DNA from 3 places in the Modestobacter marinus genome. Region 1 is predicted to be linked to each of the others. Evidence: riboswitches for the same ligand, from Rfam matches in the RefSeq annotation. Region 1 holds a riboswitch; each other region holds the start of a gene.
The links. Region 1 has a riboswitch for thiamine pyrophosphate ahead of FB380_RS05990 (purine-cytosine permease family protein). Riboswitches for the same ligand answer to the same signal wherever they lie in the genome.
Positions count from the first base shown of each region.

Region 2: it holds a riboswitch for thiamine pyrophosphate, as region 1 does, so the genes downstream of both, FB380_RS14020 (alcohol dehydrogenase catalytic domain-containing protein) here and FB380_RS05990 (purine-cytosine permease family protein) in region 1, are expected to answer to the same signal.
Region 3: it holds a riboswitch for thiamine pyrophosphate, as region 1 does, so the genes downstream of both, thiM (hydroxyethylthiazole kinase) here and FB380_RS05990 (purine-cytosine permease family protein) in region 1, are expected to answer to the same signal.

Region 1 covers NZ_JAAMPA010000001.1:1,265,325-1,270,049, forward strand. Annotated here, with positions in the region: gene FB380_RS05970 (DUF6297 family protein) at 1-105, opposite strand, end outside; gene FB380_RS05975 (ABC transporter ATP-binding protein) at 226-903, opposite strand; gene FB380_RS05980 (TenA family protein) at 903-1,532, opposite strand; gene FB380_RS05985 (TenA family protein) at 1,529-2,125, opposite strand; TPP riboswitch at 2,171-2,281, shown strand; gene FB380_RS05990 (purine-cytosine permease family protein) at 2,272-3,615, shown strand; gene thiE (thiamine phosphate synthase) at 3,612-4,238, shown strand; gene thiO (glycine oxidase ThiO) at 4,235-4,725, shown strand, end outside.
Region 2 covers NZ_JAAMPA010000001.1:2,974,587-2,979,311, forward strand. Annotated here, with positions in the region: gene FB380_RS14010 (maleylpyruvate isomerase N-terminal domain-containing protein) at 1-18, shown strand, start outside; gene FB380_RS14015 (MFS transporter) at 28-1,281, opposite strand; gene FB380_RS14020 (alcohol dehydrogenase catalytic domain-containing protein) at 1,326-2,336, opposite strand; TPP riboswitch at 2,327-2,436, opposite strand; gene FB380_RS14025 (hypothetical protein) at 2,441-2,665, opposite strand; gene FB380_RS14030 (SDR family NAD(P)-dependent oxidoreductase) at 2,830-3,615, shown strand; gene FB380_RS14035 (acetyl-CoA C-acetyltransferase) at 3,740-4,725, shown strand, end outside.
Region 3 covers NZ_JAAMPA010000001.1:1,393,890-1,398,614, forward strand. Annotated here, with positions in the region: gene thiD (bifunctional hydroxymethylpyrimidine kinase/phosphomethylpyrimidine kinase) at 1-763, opposite strand, end outside; gene thiE (thiamine phosphate synthase) at 760-1,425, opposite strand; gene thiM (hydroxyethylthiazole kinase) at 1,422-2,216, opposite strand; TPP riboswitch at 2,210-2,303, opposite strand; gene FB380_RS06605 (hypothetical protein) at 2,380-2,994, shown strand; gene FB380_RS06610 (LamG-like jellyroll fold domain-containing protein) at 2,991-4,385, shown strand; gene FB380_RS06615 (HNH endonuclease signature motif containing protein) at 4,467-4,725, shown strand, end outside.

The sequences.
Region 1 (4,725 bases):
GACGGCCGGCCGGGCGGCGATCTGCTCGCGGAGGCTGGAGACGGCGCCTCCGCACAGCGCCACGAGGACCCCGGCGGAGGTGAGCCCGGACAGCGTGTCCCCCACCCGGGTCAGCCAGCTGGTGTCGGCCCGGGCGGCCGTCGCCCGGCGGGTGTACCGGCGAACGGCGGTGCCGCTCCACTCCTCCTGCCGACGCGCCCGTGGCGGAGCCGCCGTGGTCGTGGCTCAGCCCTCCTGCAACGCCGCGACGGCGTCCTCGGGCGCGACCACCGGGCACTCGTCCTCGCCGACCACCAGCACCCGGTCGGCGAGGGTGCCGACGAACGTCGGGTCGTGGCTGGCGAACAGCACCGCACCGCCGGCGTCCACCAGCGCCGCGAGCCGGTCGGCCAGCGCCCGGCGCATCGCGGTGTCCAGCCGGCGTTCCGGCTCGTCGAGCACCAGCAGGTCGGCCGGGCGCACCAGCGCCCCGGCCAGCGCCAGCCGCCGGCGCTGGCCGGAGGAGAGCGCCGAGGGCAGCGCGCCGGCCCGGTCGGTCAGCCCGAAGGCGGCCAGCTCGGCGTCGACCACCTGCTCGGCGCCGGTGACCCCGTGGGCGCGGGCGGTGAGCAGCAGGTGCTCCGCGCCGGTCAGCGACGGGAAGAACGCATCGTCGTCCAGCACCCCGGCGACCGCGCGGCGGAAACCGGCGTCCCGCTCGTCGACCGGCCCACCGGCGAAGCGGACCGTCCCGGCCAGCGGCGGCAGCAGACCGACCATCGTCTGCAGCACGGTGGACTTGCCGGCACCGTTCGGGCCGACCAGCGCGACCGCCGTCCCGGGTTCGACCGACACCGTCACGGGGGCGCACACCGGCTCGTCGCCGTAGCCGACCGAGAGCTCCTCGGCGGCCAGCAGGGCCATCAGCCGGACTCCGCACCACCGCGCCAGGCGGCGTCGAAGAAGCCGACCTCCAGCTCCATGGCCCGCCGGTAGGCGCGCCGGACCGCGGGCGTGTCGGCGGCCGTGCCGTCCAGCAGCCGCTCCAGCGTGGCCGCCAGCTCCTCGAAGCCCGGGTCGGTGTAGGTGGTGACCCACTCGGCGTAGGCGGGCGCCGCTCGGCCGGCCAGCGACTGCCCGAGGTGGGCGTACAGCCGCATGCACGGCGTCATCGCCGCGCAGGTCAGCCCGCTGCCGCCCAGGGCCGCCGTGGCGAGCAGGAAGTCGGTGTAGGCCAGCGTGGCCGGCAGCGGCTCGACCGCGGCCAGGTCGATGCCCCAGCGGGCGGCGTAGCCCTCGTGCAGCCGCAGCTCCTCGCGGACGCCGGCGAGCAGGTCGGCGAAGACGTCCAGCGCGGCCCGGTCGGGGCTGTGCGCGGCGCCGAGGGCGTAGCCGCGGGCGAAGGACTCCAGGAAGAACGCGTCCTGGGCGACGTAGCCGGCGAACAGCTCCGGCGGCAGGCTGCCGTCGCCGATGCCCTGCACGAACGGGTGCGCCCGCGCGACGGCGGCGAGGTCGGCGTTCTCGGCCCAGAGGTCGGCGGCCAGGCTCATGCCGCCTGCTCCAGGGCCATGTCCCAGAAGGCCACCTCGGCGGCGACCACCTCGGCGAAGACGTCGTCCTGACCACCGCCCACCGCGTCGGCCGCCGTCTCCAGGCCGGCGACGTAGCCGGCGAAGCCCGGCACGGTCCAGTGCTCGACGAACTCCCGGTAGGCCGGGGCACCGGGCAGCGCCGTCGTCCATGCGTCGAGGTAGGTGCGCTCGATGGTCCACAGCGCGGTCAGCGCGACCGGGACGTCGGCGGTGTCCAGCCGGTCCAGCAGCTCGGCGTAGGCCGCGGTGGCCGGCAGCGCGGGGGCGGTGAGGTCCAGACCGCGGGTGGCCGCCTGCTCCTCGAACCAGGCCAGCTCCTCGACCAGGGCGACCAGACCGCCGGCGAGCACCGCCTGGGCCGGCCGCGGCGCCCGGGCGAGCAGCCGGGCCTGGAAGCGCAGCAGGTCGGCGACGAAGCGCGCGTCCTGGACCAGCCAGGTGTCGAACGCGCCCGCGGGCAGCGACCCGTCACGCACCGCGGTCAGGAAGGGGTGCGCGGTGGCCGCGCGCCAGATCTCGGGATGACGTCGGAGCAGCTCGGCGACCGGCACGGCGCGGACTCTACGAGGTCGTTAGGGTGGGCCACGTCATGGCGTCGAGCCATGTGCGGGAGCTCGGAGGACCGGGCTGAGAGGGCGGCTGACGCGCCGCCGACCGCTGGAACCTGACCGGGTAATGCCGGCGTAGGGAGCCCGTGATGAGCACGTCCGGAACCGTCGGCACGACCACGTCCGGTGCAGACGCACCGCTGACCCTCACCGAACCAGCCGCCCGCACGCTGGGCTTCCGCGAGTCCGCGGGCCTGTGGGGCAACCTCGGCATCAGCCTGCTGCTGCCGGTCGCCGCCGTGTACGTCGTCCTGCCGGGGCGGCCGCTGTCGGTCACGCTCGGCGCGATCGTCGTCGGCGCGGTGATCGGTGCCTCGCTGCTGGGGCTGGCCGCCGCGGCCGGCGCCCGCGAGGGGGTGCCGGCGATGGTGCTGCTCCGCGGCCTCCTCGGCCGGCGGGCCTCCTACCTGCCCACCGCGCTGAACCTGGTGCAGTGCATCGGCTGGGCCACCTTCGAGATCGTGATCATCGCCGAGGCGGCGTCCCGGGTGCTGGACGCGCCGCGCTGGCCGTTCGTGCTGATCGCCGGGGTGCTCGCCACCGCGATGGCGCTGCGGCCCCTCGGCGTGGTCCGGGTGCTGTCCCGCTACGCGGTGTGGGCGGCGCTGGCCGCGATCGTCTACCTGTTCGTCGAGGTGCTCTCCGAGCCGCTCGCCCCGCTGGACAGCGGCGGCGCCGCCTCGTTCTGGACGGCGACCGACATCGTGATCGCCCTGCCGATCTCCTGGTTCCCGCTCGCCGCCGACTACACCCGGCACGTGCGCAGCGGCCGGGTCGCCGGCACCAGCACCGCGCTGGGCTACGGGCTGGCCACCGTCGCGATGTTCACCCTCGGCGTGCTGGCGCTGGCGGCCTACGGGAGCTCCGGGCTGGACGTCATCGACGCGCTGCTGGCCGTGCCGCTGGGGGCGCTGGCCGTGCTGGTGCTCGTCACGGTCGAGCTCGACGAGGCGTTCGCCAACGTCTACTCCACGGCGGTGTCCGCGCAGAACGTGGTGGCCCGGCTGGACCGCCGGCTGCTCGCGCTGGGCGTCGGCGCGACCGCCACCGTGCTCGCGCTGAGCTTCGACATCGTCGCCTACGAGCCGTTCCTCTTCCTGATCGGTGCGGTCTTCGTGCCGCTGATCGGCGTCTTCCTGGTCGCCTACGCGCTGCGCACCCCCGGCCGGTGGGACACCTCGGACACCGCCCCGGCCCGGCTGGTCTACCTGCTGCCGTGGCTGGCCGGCTTCGTCGCCTACCAGCTGACCCTGCCGACCTTCTTCGCCGGCGTCGGCGCCGGCTGGACCTCCTGGTGGACCGCCCGGCAGAGCGACCTGGGCATCGACCCGGCCAACGGCTGGTCGGCCTCCCTGGTCAGCCTGGCCGTCGCCGCGGTGCTCACCGCGGTGATCGCGCTGCTCGACGCCCGCCGCGGGCGGCAGCCGGCATGACCTCCGCGCTGGGCCGGCTGCACGTGCTCACCGACGCCGACGGCGGGCCGCGCGCGCTCGCCGTCGTCGCCGCCGCGGTGGCCGCCGGGGCGCCGGTGGTGCAGGTGCGGGCGAAGGGCTGCAGCGACCGGGTGCTGCACGACTTCGCCCGCGCGGTGGTGGAGCTCTGCCGGCCCGCGGGCACCACCGTCCTGGTCAACGACCGGGTCGACGTGGCGCTGGCCGTCGGCGCCGACGGGACGCACCTTGGCGCCGACGACCTCCCGCTCGCCGCGGCCCGGCGGGTCGCCGGGCCGGGGCACCTGCTCGGCGGCACGGCCCGCGACCCGCAGCAGGCCCGGCAGCTGGTGGCCGAGGGCGCGGACTACCTGGGGGTCGGCCCGGCCTTCGCCACCACCACCAAGACCGGGCTCCCCGACCCGATCGGGGTCGCCGGGGTCGGTGCGGTGGCGGCCGCGGTGCCGGTGCCGGTGATCGCCATCAGCGGGGTCACCGCCGCACGGGTCGGGGAGCTGATCGCCGCCGGCGCCACCGGGGTGGCCGTGGTCGGCGCGGTCACCGGCGCCGCCGACCCGGGTGCCGCGACCGCCGAGCTGCTGCGTGCCCTGGAGGACTCCCGGTGATCGACGTCGCGGTGGCCGGTGGTGGGCTGATCGGGCTGTCGGTGGCCTGGCGGGCGGCGCAGCGCGGCCTGTCGGTCGCCGTCGTCGACGACGCCCCCGGCACCGGGGCCTCGGCCGCCGCCGCCGGGATGCTCGCCCCGGTCACCGAGGCCGCCTACGGGGAGGAGGCGCTGCTGCGGCTGTGCCTGGCCTCCCTGCAGCGCTACCCGGCGTTCGCCGCCGAGGTGGAGGCGGCCAGCGGCCTGCCGGTGGGGCTGCGTACCGCCGGCACCCTGGTGGTCGGCTTCGACGCCGACGACGTCCGGGCACTGGACGCGCTGCACGACTACCAGCAGGAGCTGGGCCTGGCCGTCGAGCGGCTGACCCCGCGGGAGACCCGCCGCCGGGAGCCCGGGCTGACCCCGCGGCTGCGCGGCGGGCTGGCCGTCGAGGGCGACCACTCGGTCGACGGCAGGGCGCTGCACCGGGCGCTGACCGGCGCCGTCGA
Region 2 (4,725 bases), 1.7 Mb from region 1:
CCGGCCGCCTGGCTCTGACCGGCGTGCTCAGGCCGCGGGGCGGTCCCGGGGCATCGCCAGCGCGGCGACCAGGGCCGCACCCAGCACGGCGGCGCTGACCGCGAAGGCGACCTGGTAGGAGAAGGCGTCGGTGAGCCAGCCGGCGACCAGCGGCCCGGCCACCGCGCCCAGGTCGGCGACCATCTGGAAGACCGCCACCACCCGGCCGCCCCGGCCCGGGCTGACGTCGCCGACCACCGCGGCCGGCACGCTGGCCAGCAGCGAGGCGCCCAGCCCGAAGGTGGCCATGGAGAGCAGGAAGGCCGCGGTGCTCGGCGGCAGCACCAGGACGGCGATCGCCGCGGTGGCCAGCCCCGAACCCAGCAGCAGGGAGGGACGGCGGCCCCAGGTGTCCGCCAGCCGCCCGGCCCGCAGCAGCCCGATCGCCTGCGCCACCGACCCGGCCAGCAGCCCGGCGCCGGCCCAGGCCACCGTCTTGCCCAGCTCCTCGGTCACGTACAGCGGCACCAGGGAGTTGCGGACGCCGAACAGCACCCACCCCACGCCCAGGTTGGCCACCAGCGCCGCGACGTAGGCCCGCGACCGCAGCGCGGCACGCAGCCCGCCGCCGTCCTCGCCCAGGGCGGGCACGGCCGCGGGCGCGGGCCCGGCGCCGCGCACCTGGTCGACGGCGGGGTGCGGGTCGTCCGCGGCGCCGCCGACCGGGGGGAGTGCGGCCGGGCGCAGCAGCACCAGCGCGACCACCCCGGCCACCAGCAGGAAGCCGCCGTAGACGAAGAACGGCAGCCGCGGGGAGATCTCGGCCAGGAACCCGCCGGCTGCCGGGCCGGCGATGCCGCCGAGGATGAAACCGCCCTGGTAGGTGGCCGCGGCCCGGCCCCGTTGCGCCGCCGGTGCGGTGCGCAGCAGCAGCGAGAGGGCGGCCACGGTGAACATGGCGCTGCCGATCCCGCCGGCGGCGCGCAACGCGACGAAGAGCGGGAAGTTGCCGGCCAGGGCGGCGGCGGCGGTGGCGACCGCGACGATCGCCAGCCCGGCGGCGAGCACGGCGCGCTCGCCGATCCGCTCGACCAGCGAGCCCCCGGCGAAGGCGGAGACGAACCGGAAGAAGGCGAAGGCGCTGATGGCGAACCCGACGGCGGTGGTGCCGACCCCGTAGTCCCGGACGAACAGCGGGATCGCCGGGGCGACGATGCCGAAGCCGAGGGCGACGACGAAGGCGACGATCGCCAGGACACCGACCTCGCGGGGGAGGGGGCTGTCCTTGCCGTGTCGTCGCACGAGCGCTGATCCTCACACGTGGCCCGCCGGGCCCTCCCGGGGCGTCAGGGGGTGAGCACCAGCCGGCCCGCCACGTTCCCGGCGCGCAGCCGGTCCAGCGCCTCGTTCACCTCGGCCAGCGGCAGCGCGCCGGCCACCGGCGGGGCCAGCTGCCCGGCCGCGGCCAGGGAGACCGCCTGCTCCAGCTCGGCGAGGGTGTTGCCCACGCTGGCGACGACCCGCTGCTCGGCGACCACCAGCCCCAGCGGGCTCACCGTCAGCGCATCGGCGCTGTAGCCGACCAGGACCAGCCGGCCGCGGCGGCCGAGCACCGCGGTCGCCAGCTCCAGCGTCGCGGTGACCCCGGCGAGCTCCACGACGACGTCGGCGCCCTGCCCGCCGGTCAGCCGGGTCACGGTCCCGGCGAGCTCGGCCGGGGAGACCGCGGCCACCGCGCCGGCGGACCGGGCGGCCGACCGGCGGGCGCCGTCCCGGCTGACGGCCACGACGACGCCGCCGCGGCGGCGGGCCTCCTGCACCGCTGCCAGCCCCACCCCGCCGGCGCCGAGCACGACCACCACGTCGCCGGGCTCGACCCCGGCCTCGGTGAGCGCGTGCACCGCGGTGGTGCCGGCGCAGCACAGCGGCGCGGCCGCCTCGAACGGCAGCTCGGCGGGCAGCCGGACCAGGCAGTGCGCCGGGACGACCAGCTGCTCGGCGAAGGCGCCGTCCGCGGCGAAGGCGAGCACGCCGCGCGGGGCCAGGCACAGGTTCTGCCGGCCGCGCAGGCACCAGCGGCAGCTGCCGCAGAAGAGGTAGTAGTAGACGGCGACCCGGTCGCCCTCGGCCCAGCCGGTGACCTCCGACCCGACCGCGTCGACCGTGCCGGCGGCCTCGTGGCCCAGCGTCATCGGCGTCCGGGACGGGGCGTAGAGGCCGTCGGTGAAGTGCAGCTCGGTGCCGCAGACCCCGGCCGCGTGCACCCGCACCCGGACCTCGTCGGGGCCGGGCTCGGGCACCGGGACGTCGTCCAGGGCCAGGGGTCGGCCAGGTGCGTGGAAACGGGCAGCGAGCATCGAGCAGCTCCCTCCGCCGGCATGAACCGGATCAGGTGTGGACGGTCGGCGGTGGTCGTCCGCCTTCTCAGCCCGCGCCCGGGCTCCCGTGTGCGCCGCCGAAGCTACCGCAGCGGGCTGACCGGCTCGACGCGGCGCAGGAACGACCGGATCGCCAGGTGGTGCGCGAGCTGCTCGCGGTGCGCCTCGCACGCCGTCCAGGTCTTCTCCCGGTCGGGCGTGTGCACCTTGGGGTTGTTCCACACCAGGACGACGGTCGCCGGCGCGCGGCAGCCCTTCGCCGAGCAGATCACGGCGTCGTCCCCGGCCGGCCCGGCGTCCTCGCTCATGGGGCGAGTCTGAGCTGCGGCACAGGGAACTGTCAGCAGGGGGTGCCAGGGTCGGTGCTGGCCGCGCCCCCTGTCCCCGGGCGCGGCCACCAGGACGGCCGTCCGGGACAGGAACGCGGGCCGTGACGGGTGCAGCCGGGGCCGGGGCCGGGTAGGGCGAGGGCATGACTGACACCAAGCCCCTCGCCCTGGTCACCGGCGCCTCCAGCGGGATCGGCTTCGAGCTCGCCCGGCAGTTCGCCCGCAACGGCTTCGACCTGGTGATCGACGCCGAGGACCCGACCATCACCACCGCGGCCGCAAAGCTGCGCGGCGAGGGCGCCGAGGTGACCGCCGTCCAGGCCGACCTGCGCACCCCCGACGGCATCGAGCAGCTGTGGACCCGGGTGCAGGCCCTCGGTCGCCCGCTGGACGCGGCCGCGCTCAACGCCGGCGTCGGGCGGGGTGGTGCGTTCGTCGACACCGACTGGGCCGACGACCTGGAGGTCATGCAGCTCAACGTGGTCTCCACCGCGGCGCTGCTGAAGCTGGTGCTGGTCCAGATGACCGGGCGCAACCAGGGGCGGGTGCTGGTCACCTCCTCGGTCGCGGCGACCATGCCCGGGGCCTACCAGCCGGTCTACAACGCCTCCAAGTCCTTCGTCCAGTCGCTGACCGAGGCCGTGCAGCAGGAGCTCAAGGACTCCGCCGTCACGATCACCTCGCTGATGCCGGGGCCCACGGACACCGACTTCTTCGCCCGGGCCGACCTGCAGGACACCGCCATGGGCAAGGGCCCCAAGGACGACGCCGCAAAGGTCGCCGAGCAGGGCTTCGCCGGGCTGATGGACGGGAAGAAGGAGGTCCACGCCGGCTCGCTGATGACGAAGGCGCAGGAGATGGCGAGCAAGGTCCTGCCCGACTCGGTGAAGTCCTCCGCCCACGAGTCGATGGCCAAGCCGCGCGACTGACTCCCCTCGACGACGCCCCTCCCGGTCCCCCGGGAGGGGCGTCGTCGGCGTCGGGGGTCGCCGGCTTCCGCCCAGCGGCCGGTTCGCCTGCGCCCCGGTGGTGGTGAGCTGGCAGAGTCGGGGCATGGACGACGTCGTCATCTGCTCCCCGGTCCGCACCCCCGTCGGTCGATTCGGCGGGGTCTTCGCCGGTCTGTCCGCCAACGAGCTCGCCGCCACCGCGCTGCGCGGCCTGGTGGAACGGACCGGCCTGGGGGAGGGCGAGGTCGACGACGTCATCCTCGGCAACTGCAGCCCCAGCGGGGAGAACCCGGCGATCGGCCGGATCGCGGCACTGGACGCCGGGCTGGGCGTGCAGGTGCCCGGCCTGCAGATCGACCGGCGCTGCGGCTCTGGGCTGCAGGCGGTCATCTACGCCGCGATGCAGGTGGCGGCCGGCGCCGGCAACGTCGTCGTGGCCGGCGGCGTGGAGTCGATGAGCAACGTCGAGCACTACGCCCTGGGGCTGCGCACCGGCGCCAAGGGCGACGGCGTCATGCTGCACGACCGGCTGGCCCGGGCCCGGGAGACCGCCGGCGGGCTGCACCACCCGGTGCCCGGCGGCATGCTCGAGACCGCCGAGAACGTGCGCCGGGAGTACGGGGTCGACCGGCTGGAGCAGGACGCCTGGGCGCTGCGCTCCCAGCAGGCCGCCGGCGCCGCCATCCGCGAGGGCCGGTTCGCCGACGAGATCATCGGCGTGGAGGTGCCCGGGACGCGCAAGACGCCGGCCCGCACGGTCACCGAGGACGAGCACCCCCGTCCCGACACGACGATGGAGGACCTGGCCGGGCTGCGCCCGGTCATGGGCCGGGTCGACCCGGAGGCGACGGTCACGGCCGGCAACGCCTCCGGCCAGAACGACGGCGCCGCCGTCTGCGTGGTCACCACCCGGGCCGAGGCCGATCGCCGCGGCTGGCAGCCCTTCGTCCGGCTGACCGGCTGGGCCGTGGCGGGCGTGCCGCCGGAGACCATGGGCATCGGGCCGGTGCCGGCCACCGCCGCGGTGCTGGAGCGGACCGGGCTGACGCTGGCCGACATGGACCTCATCGAGCTCAACGAGGCGTTCGC
Region 3 (4,725 bases), 130 kb from region 1:
ACTCCCCGGCCTCGAGCGCGGCCTGCAGGTAGTCCCGCGCCTGGTCGACCAGCGGCGCCCAGTCCAGCTGCCGCCCGGCCAGCCGTTCCCGGGCGGCCAGCGCCGCCAGCGCCGAGGACAGCGTGCAGCCGGTGCCGTGGGTCGACGACGTCGACACCCGGGGGCGCCGGGTCTCCCGCACCCCACCCGCGGTCGCGAGGACGTCGACGCTCTCCTCCCCGCCCAGGTGCCCGCCCTTGAGCAGCACCGCCGCCGGCCCCAGCGCCAGCAGCGCGCGGGCCTGCGGGGCCAGCTCCTCGACCGTCGTCGCCGGCGGCACGTCCAGCAGGGCCGCCGCCTCGGGCACGTTCGGGGTGAGCAGGTCGGTCACCGGCAGCAGGTCGGTGCGGACGGCGTCGACCGCCTCCGCCGAGATCAGCCGGTCGCCGCTGGTCGCCACCATCACCGGGTCGCAGACCACGGGGCCGCCGGGCCGGTCGGCCAGCGCCGCGGCGACCGTCCGCACCACGTCGGCGGTGCCGAGCATCCCGAGCTTGGTGGCGTGCACGGTCACGTCGTCCAGCAGGGTGGCCAGCTGCTCACCGACGAAGCCGGCCGGCACGGGGTGCACGCCGGTGACGCCGCGGGTGTTCTGCGCGGTCAGCGCGGTGAGCACCGCGGTGCCGTAGACGCCGAGCGCGCTGAAGGTCTTGAGGTCGGCCTGGATGCCGGCGCCACCGCTGGGGTCGCTGCCGGCCACGGTGAGGGCCACGGCGGCGGTCATCGGGCCACCAGCTCCCCGGCCATCGCGGCGCGCAGGGTCCGCGCGGCGGCCGCCGGGTCGGCGGCGGCGCAGATGTCGGAGACCACGCAGATGCCGTCGACCCCGGTGCCGGCCACGGCGGCGGCCGTCGCCGCGGAGATGCCGCCGATGGCCACCGACAGCAGCCCCCCGGCGCGGGCCCGGGCTGCCAGCGCGCTGGTGCCGTCGAGTTCCAGGGCGGCGCCGGCGTCCGGCTTGGTCGGGGTGGACCAGACCGGGCTGAGACCGACCAGGTCGGCGGTGCCCGCCGGCAGCGCGAGGACGTCGTCCAGCTCGGCGGTGCTGCCGACGGAGACGCCGACCAGGACGTCGGGGCCCAGCAGCCTGCGGACGTCGACGGCCGGCAGGTCGTCCTGGCCCACGTGCACGCCGTCGGCGCCGGTGAGCAGGGCGACGTCCACGGCGTCGTTGACGAACAGCCGGACCTGCGGGGTCGGCCGGAGCACCTCCTGCACCGCGCGGGTGAGGGCGAGCAGGTCGCGGCGGCCGGCGGTCTTGTCCCGCACCTGCACCGCGGTCACCCCGCCGGAGACGGCGGCGGCGACCACCTCGGGCACCGACCGGGGCGCGCAGAGCAGCGTGTCGGTGACCAGGTACAGCCGCGGGTCGAAGCCGGCCCTCATGCGCTGCGGACGTCGGCGCAGGCGAGCGCGTCGCCGTCGACCGCGTCCAGCGCGTCCAGCCAGAGCGCGGCGAACGTGCCCGGCCCGGCGGCGAGCCCGGCCGCGGCCTCGGCGGCCAGCGCCACGTGCGCGTGCGCGGCGACGACGGCGGTGAGCCGGTCACCGGTGGTGGCGACGTAGGCGGCGACGACGCCGCCCAGCGCGCAGCCGGCGCCGGTGGTCCGGGTGAGCAGCGGGGAGCCGCCGCCCACCCGGACCACCCGGTCCCCGTCGGTGACGACGTCGACCGGACCGCTGACCGCGACGATGCCGCCGGTCCGGCGGGCCAGCTCCCCGGCCGCCTCGAGCGCGGCCTCCGGGGTGTCGGTGCTCTCCACGCCGCGGCCGCCCTTGCCGGCGCCGGCCAGGGCGAGCACCTCGGAGGCGTTGCCGCGGACGACGGCGGGGCGCAGCTCGACCAGGTCGGCGGCGAGCTCGGTGCGGAAGGTGAGCCCGCCGACGGCCACCGGGTCCAGCACCCACGGCGTGCCCACCTCGCTGGCGGTTCGGGCGGCGAGCCGCATCGCCTCGGCGGTGCGCTGCTGCACCGTGCCCACGTTGACCAGCACCGCGGAGGCGACGGCGGCGAACTCACCGGCCTCGGCCGGGTCGTCGACCATGGCCGGTGCGGCGCCGATCGCCAGCAGCGCGTTGGCGGTGATCGTCTGCACGACCGTGTTGGTCAGGCAGTGCACCAGGGGTGCGGAGTCGCGCAGCGCCGTGCCGGCAGCGCGCAGGTCGATGGCGTCCATCGCGGTGACATCCCTTCGCCAGTACCAACTGGAGCAGGTTCGACGGGTGTGCTCTCAGTCCCCGGTGGGACACCCCGTGTCAGCTCGCGACGCTAACACCGCCCCGCTCACCCGGGCGGGTGACGGGGGCTCCACGTCCGGCCGGCCCGGCCGATGGAGCGATGTGAGGTCCCGTCCCGATCGCCCGGCCACCGGTCGCCGTCCGCGGCCCCGCTCGGTGCGCCTGGCCGGCGCCGCCGCCGCGGGCATCGCGCTGGTGCTGGCCGCGGCGCTGGTCTGGCACGGGGCCTACGCCGGGTTCAGTGCCACCACCGGCTCGCTTGCGTTGCCCACCGTCAGCACCGGCACGCTCGCGCTGACCGACGACGACTCCGCCGTCCGGATGTTCACCGCCACGGGGCTGCGCCCGGGGGCCTCGGGCACCCGGTGCGTCGCCGTCACCGCATCCGGGTCACCGGCCACCGTCCGGCTGTACGGCACCGGCCGGAGCAGCACCAACGGGCTGGCCGCCCAGCTGGACCTCGCCATCGCCGTGGGGACGGGCGGCTCGAGCGGCGACTGCGCCGGCTTCACGTCCTCCGCCACCGCCTACACCGGCACCCTCGCCGGCTTCCCCACCGACCGCTGGGCCGCCGGCGTCGGCAGCTGGTCCAGCACCGGCGCCGCGCCCACCACCCGCGTCTACAAGGTCGACTGGACGCTGCGGGCCGGTGCCCCGGCGAGCACCCAGAACGGCACCGCCAGGCTCAGCTTCGTCTGGGAGGCGCGCACCCGATGACCGCCACCCGTTCCGTGTCCCGAGCTGCCGCCTGGCGCCGCGGCAGGTCCGCGCTGGTGCTCAGCAGCCTCGCCCGGGCGCTGCTCGGCACCCTGGCGCTGCTGCTCGCCGTCTCGGTCGCACCCACGGTCGTCGGCTGGGAGACCACCGTCGTCCTCTCCGGCTCGATGGAGCCCGGCGTCTCCCCCGGGGACGTCGCCGTCGTCCGGCCGGTCCCCATCGCCGACCTCGCCGTCGGGGACGTGCTCCTCGTCGACGACCCCGACGCACCCGGCCGGCTGCGGCTGCACCGGCTGGTCGCCGTCGAGGACGGCGGACTCCGGCTGCAGGGTGACGCCAACCCCACGCCGGACCCCCAGCTCGTCGACCCGTCCACCGTGCACGGCGTCGGCGCGCTCCGGCTGCCGGCGCTGGGCCTGCCCGTGCTGTGGGCGGCGGAGGGGCGGGCGCTCCCCCTCGCCGGCGGTGCCGCCCTGCTCGCCCTGGTCGTCGCCCTCGCGCTCGCCCACCGCACGGCCGAGGACGACGACGGGCCGGCGACCGGCAGCGGGTGGTGGGGCGCGCGTCTCGCCGTCCCGGCCGTGGCCGTCGGCCTCGCCGCCCTGCTCGGCCCCCTGCCCGGCACCTCGGCGGTGGGCGCCGTCTTCACCGCGACCACCGCGAACGACGCCAACTCCTGGGCCTCGGTCCGCTACTACACGTGCACCTCGGCCGGCGCGAGCGCGCCCGGGTACCTGGCACTGCAGGAGACCGCCGGGCCGGTCGCGGTGAACAGCGGGCTCTACGCCGGGGCGGTCGACGGGTACTACAGCAGCAGCGGGATCACCTACCGGGTCCCCGGCCCGGCCTGCGGGGGCGACGGCAAGGGGGTCCGGCTCGACGGCGGGTCCGGCCACGTCTACTCGACGACCGCACTGGCGAACCCGCAGACCTTCAGCGTCCAGGTCTGGTTCGCCACCACCACCCGGGACGGCGGCAAGCTCATCGGCTTCGGCAACGGCACCCGGGGCGCCGCCTCCACCCAGTACGACCGGCACGTCTACATGACCGACTCCGGCACGCTCACCTTCGGCGTCTACGACGGGTCGCCGGTGACGACGACGTCGCCCGGCAGCTACAACGACGGCGCCTGGCACCAGATGACGGCCACGTTCTCCCCGGGCACCGGGCTGCGGCTCTACGTGGACGGCGCCCTGGTGGCGAGCCGCCGGGACGCGACCGCGGCCGAGCCGTTCACCGGCTACTGGCGGGTCGGCTACGACACGATCAGCAGCGCGTGGCCCGGGGCGCCGCGGAGCGCGTTCTTCGCCGGGTCGGTGGCGCACGTCAGCGTCTACACCAGCGTGCTGTCGGACGCCGACGTCGCCGCGCAGTACCGCGCCGCCGGCTGACCGAGCCGTGAGCGTTCCCGCGGGAACGCCCCCACGCCGGTGAGCTGCGGTTCTGTCGTACCTCCTGCCTAGCGTCGGGTCATGGGTGCAGTCGTGGCGGTGCGGGACGTGTCGGGGCCGGACGTGGCGGAGCGCGGGTCGGTCGGGCGGTCGATCGAGGAGCTGGCCCGGGAGATCCGGTCCGGTGCGGTGCGGCTGGCGGCGGCGACCGCAGCCTGGTTGCGGCTGGTCGCGGAGTTCGACGCCCGGGAGGGCTGGGGCGAGGTCGGCGTCAAGAGCTGTGCGCACTGGCTGGCCTGGAAGTGCGGGATGGGTCCGGGAGCCGCCCGGGAGCACGTCC